One region of the Paenarthrobacter sp. NPDC057981 genome, then DNA from elsewhere that is predicted to be linked to it. Evidence: predicted binding sites of a transcription regulator. Region 1 holds the regulator's gene; the other holds the start of a gene.
What was found. The regulator HrcA, encoded in region 1, represses chaperone genes, less so after heat shock. The targets are predictions, from matches to a motif close to TTNGCACTCGNNNNNNNCGAGTGCNAA.
Positions count from the first base shown of each region.

Region 2: a site for HrcA is predicted at 1,091-1,117, ahead of ACFVSI_RS07565 (FmdB family zinc ribbon protein). Genes of this name have one in related genera too.

Region 1 is NZ_JBHVQI010000004.1:82,407-84,853, forward strand. It holds gene ACFVSI_RS06675 (DUF3097 domain-containing protein) at 1-756, opposite strand, end outside; gene hrcA (heat-inducible transcriptional repressor HrcA) at 986-1,993, shown strand; gene dnaJ (molecular chaperone DnaJ) at 2,044-2,447, shown strand, end outside.
Region 2 is NZ_JBHVQI010000005.1:59,396-61,842, reverse strand. It holds gene ACFVSI_RS07570 (RcpC/CpaB family pilus assembly protein) at 1-393, opposite strand, end outside; gene ACFVSI_RS07565 (FmdB family zinc ribbon protein) at 755-1,030, opposite strand; gene ACFVSI_RS07560 (5-formyltetrahydrofolate cyclo-ligase) at 1,174-1,788, opposite strand; gene galU (UTP--glucose-1-phosphate uridylyltransferase GalU) at 1,887-2,447, shown strand, end outside.

The sequences.
Region 1 (2,447 bases):
CCAGCCCAAACCTATGTCCTCGGCGCTCTCGTGGGGCCACCCGAAGGCGGTGAGAATTCCGGTCTTCCAATCCGTCCCGCGGGCCACGGCCGGCCATTGCTCGATGCCCAGCACCTTGGGCCGTATTGCCTGCCACACGTCCACGTAGGGGTGCCCGACGATCAGGACATTCCCGGCTGCGCCGGGGACGGTCATGGCCTCGGCTGCGATCCTGGACTCCTTGGAGCCCTGAACCAGGTGGTCCACCAGGATGCCGAGCCGGCGGTCGGGCCCGGGCCTGAAAGCTGCGATGGCCGATTTGAGGTCGTCCACTCCATGGAGGGGCTCCACCACGATTCCTTCAACCCGAAGGTCGTCACCCCAAACCTTCTCGACGAGTTCGGCGTCGTGTTTGCCTTCAACCCAGATCCGGCTGGCCTTGGCTACCTGTGCCCGCTGTCCCTGGACCTTGACTGAGCCCGAGGCTGTCCGTCCCGCCGGAATCGCCGCAGCAGGCGGACGGGGGGCTGGAGGCATCAACCGGATGGCTTGCCCTTCGAGGAGGAATCCATAGCCGAGTTGGAATGACTTGGTCTTGCCGCGCCTGTCCTCGAGGGCCACGATGTGCATGCCGCCGGTCTTTTCGACCCGGGTGACTTCGCCCACCCACCCCGACTGGACGTCCTCCAGGACCATTCCGCGTTGGACCGGAACCTCGGGGAGTTGGCGTTTGGCCGGGGCCGTCAGATCCTGCGGGCCCCAATTGTCGAAAGCCAAGGAATTCCTACCTCTGTGCTGGTATGCGAAAGGACGGGCACCAGCTGCGATCCCGCTGTACTGGCTCGTCGTCCCGGATACAGTCCGCGGACGGTTTCAATGCTAACAACGTGGTAGCTCATACTAGACTTGTTAGCACTTGGGCATGTTGAGTGCTAAGTGTGGTGGCCCGCTGGAGGCCCCGCGGGGACGGTCCCAAGGACCATGGAAGTTGTCAGGAGGTGGAGCAATGAGTGAGCCACGCAAGCTGGAAGTGCTGCGTGCCATCGTTGAGGATTACGTGCATTCCCGGGAGCCCGTGGGATCCAAGGCCCTCGTTGAGCGCCATCACCTGGGGGTTTCCAGTGCGACAATCCGCAATGATATGGCGGTCTTGGAAGAAGAAGGGCTCATTGCTGCCCCGCATACCAGTGCGGGCCGGATTCCCACGGACAAGGGCTACCGTCTCTTTGTAGACCGCATCTCGCAGGTCAAGCCGTTGTCTGCCGCAGAGCGTCGGGCCATTCATTCGTTGTTGGAGGGCCCCGACGACGTCGATGACATCCTTGAGCGCACCGTCAGGCTCCTTTCGCAGCTGACCAACCAGGTCGCCGTCGTGCAGTACCCGCATTCGCACCGCGCATTGGTCCGCCACGCGGAGTTTGTCCTGCTGGCACCCAAACAAGTGCTGGTGGTCCTCATAGCGGATACCGGAAGCGTTGCGCAGAAGGTGATCGAGGCCGGCGCCGATGTGAGCAACGAGGCCCTGATGTTGTTGAGGTCACGTTTCCTTGGCAGCATCGCCGGCACCCAGCTGGCCCTTTTGCCTCAGGTGCTTCCGTCCGTTGTTGCCCTGTGTCCGCCAGATCTTCGGGCCCTCGCACAATCGCTCGCCAATGGACTGGAATCGTTGAGCGACACCAGCCGTGAAGAACGTATCCTCATGGCCGGTACGGCCAACCTCGCACGGTCCAACGTCGATTTCCCCTTGAGCATCGGTCCGGTGCTGGAGGCGCTTGAGGAACAAGTTGTCATGCTCCGGTTGTTGTCGGACATGGGAGACGATCCCCGAGGCGTCACGGTCAGCATTGGCCGGGAGAATCCGTACGACGGTCTCGCCGAGGCATCTGTCGTGGCCACCGGCTACGGATCAGGTGCCAAGGTGGGCATCCTCGGACCCACCCGCATGGACTATCCCACCACCATGGCGGCGGTACGCGCCGTGGCCCGTTACCTTTCCCGCATTCTCGGCGGCTGAAAAGCGGCCCGAGGAAACATCCGCAGTACAACCAGGAAGAGATACCGACTTTGAGCAGCCACTATGACGTTTTGGGAGTCTCGCCGGAAGCCACCGGGGAAGAGATCAAAAAGGCGTACCGCAAGCTGGCACGGAAACTCCACCCGGACGTAAACCCCGGTGAAGATGTCGCGGAGCAGTTCAAGGCCGTGACCCACGCATACGAAGTGTTGTCAGATCCCCAGAAACGCCGCGTCTACGACGCCACCGGCAATGAAAACGGAACTGACAACGGCTTCGGTGGCGGGTACGCAGGCCAGGGCTTCGCCTTCCAGGACATCTTCGACACCTTCTTTGGCGGAGGCGGCGGACACGGAGGGCCGGCCTCCCGTGTCCGGCGCGGCCAGGACGCCCTCATCAGTGTCCGGATCGACCTCAAGGACGCGGTGTTCGGCGTCAACAAGAAGCTTGAAGT
Region 2 (2,447 bases), on a different contig from region 1:
CCACTCTCCCGCCTTACCACCCTGAGCCGAGGTCCAAAGTACGGGAACGGGTCCCGCAAGAACCTGGCTTTGGCGCGATTCATCGTGGGAGCCGGACGCGGTAAGGACCACCGTCACCAGCTGCCCTGGCGAAAGGAGCTGAATCGAGGATGGATCGGCCATGCGGAGTGGAACGGCAGCGGAACCTGCGGGAGTGCCGGTGAGCAGGCCAGGGCCCAGGAGAACTGAATCCGTTGGGATTTGCCCCTTGCCCAGCGGAGAAGCCAGTTGGCGCCCGACGAGCCTCTCGGGATTCGTAACTTGCGCGGGTACAGCGAGTTCGGGTGCGACGTCCACTGTGGTGAAGTCGGATTCCCTCAGACTGGAACCAGCCGGTAGATCCCGTGCTGCCACGAGGACAGTGATGTGCACCGCCGACGCCGGAGTCAGCTGCTGGACGGCCAATCCTGCGGCAAGGGATAGAAGCAGGGCAATACAGAGCCTGCGGTTACGCGAAATCCAGGCTCTGGGCGTGCGTCGTGGCCGTTGACGTGGGGTTGGAGGCCCATCGCGTCTGAATGTTGGGCGGGCGCCACGACGGGAGGGCGGTCGGTATTGCACTCGCGGCCGAAACGGTTCGTTGTCAGCTGTTCCTGCTGAACGCTCGGCATGGGCAAGTAGGGCGCTTCGGGAAGTTGGTGGCATGCCGCCACGCTAACGGGCTTGGCCGGCACCCTTACAGGGGCCGGCTTCCCTATGTGGAAAAGACGGGGACCTAGTTTGCTGCGGCCGCTGCTGCGGGAGCCGGCGTCGCAGCCGCAGCCGGTGCGGCTGGAGCTGAGGGCGCCGCGGAAACGGTGCTGCTGCCTTTGGCGTCACGAGAGTCGGTGCGGTAGAAACCGGAGCCCTTGAAGACGACGCCTACGCTGTTGAACTTCTTGCGCAGCGTGCCATTGCATTCCGGGCACTCTGTCAGGGAGCTGTCTGAGAAGGACTGGACGATGTCGAAGGCATGGTCACAGTCTTTGCAGGCGTATGCGTATGTGGGCACTGAGTTCCTCCTTTAGGACAAAGTTCAGGTCCTGTGGCGCCGTAGCGAAGAGTTTCCGCATTAGCAGTCCCAGGGCCTGAGTGCCAATTCTATCATCCGCCCCCGGCACGTGTGCCAGCACCTGTGCCGGAACTCACCACGCTTCACGCGTCTTCGCCGGCATCATCCAGCGCAACGACGCCGGAAGGCGTCAGTACTTCCCGCACGGGGCGATCAAAAGCCTCGGCGGGTATGGAGCCGGAAGGCAACAAATCGTCGTCGTACACCACCGCGATGGTGGGCGACCGCTGACCGGAGGCATCGAGGCCCTGCAGCAGCCGGTCGTAGTATCCGCCGCCTTGGCCGATCCTGTTTCCATCACGATCCACGGCGGTTGCCGGCATGAAGATCCCAGCGGCCGTGGCAACTATTGAACTATCCAGTCGCTCGCCCAGGGGTTCGTCAATAGGGGCGTAGGTAGACCGCTCGAAGACCGTAGACGGTGTCCAGTACACCCAGCTCAACTGGCGCTCCGGTTCGCAAACAGGAAGCAGGACCTCGTGGCCGGCGTCATGAAGGGCCTCGAGGAGCGGCATGGTGGGCGGTTCGAACGCGACCCCTACATACACGGCGAACCTTGCCGGTTCGCCTGATGTGATGGTCTTGGCCCAGGCCGTTCCATGCTGGGCCAGGGCTTCGCCTGCCGCCGCGATCTGCTCCGGGGACAGGGCCCTTCTGTAGAGTCGCCGGCTGCGGCGGATGTCTTCCTTTGTTGCCATCTCTGTCCAATCCTCGGGTATGTCAGGTGCGATTGAATTGTTGCGCGGTGTTGAGCAGCCAGGAAAATGTGCACCCCGCTCGGCGGGGGGTTTAGCCGATGATCTGTTCCTTCCGTTACATTAGTCCGGTGACTCTCGATAACAACGCTGTCCGTAAGGCTGTCATCCCCGCAGCGGGTCTTGGTACCCGGTTCCTTCCCGCCACCAAGGCGATGCCGAAGGAAATGCTGCCTGTGGTCGACAAGCCCGCCATCCAGTACGTCGTCGAAGAAGCGGTCAAGGTGGGCCTGCACGACGTCCTCATGATTACAGGACGCAGCAAGCGCGCCCTGGAAGACCACTTTGACCGGGTACCGGCCCTTGAAGCGACGTTGGCTGAAAAGGGCGACACCGCCAAGCTCGAAGCCATCCAGTCCGCCACCAACCTCGGCGACATCCACTACGTCCGTCAGGGCGATCCCAACGGCCTGGGCCACGCTGTCCTTCGTGCAAAGCAGCACGTCGGTTACGAGCCTTTCGCCGTCCTGCTCGGTGACGACCTGATTGACGCCCGCGACGATCTCCTGAGCGAAATGATCGCTGTCCAGCAGAAGACCGGCGGTTCCGTCGTGGCCCTGATCGAAGTGGAGCCGTCCAAGATCAGCGCTTACGGCTGCGCC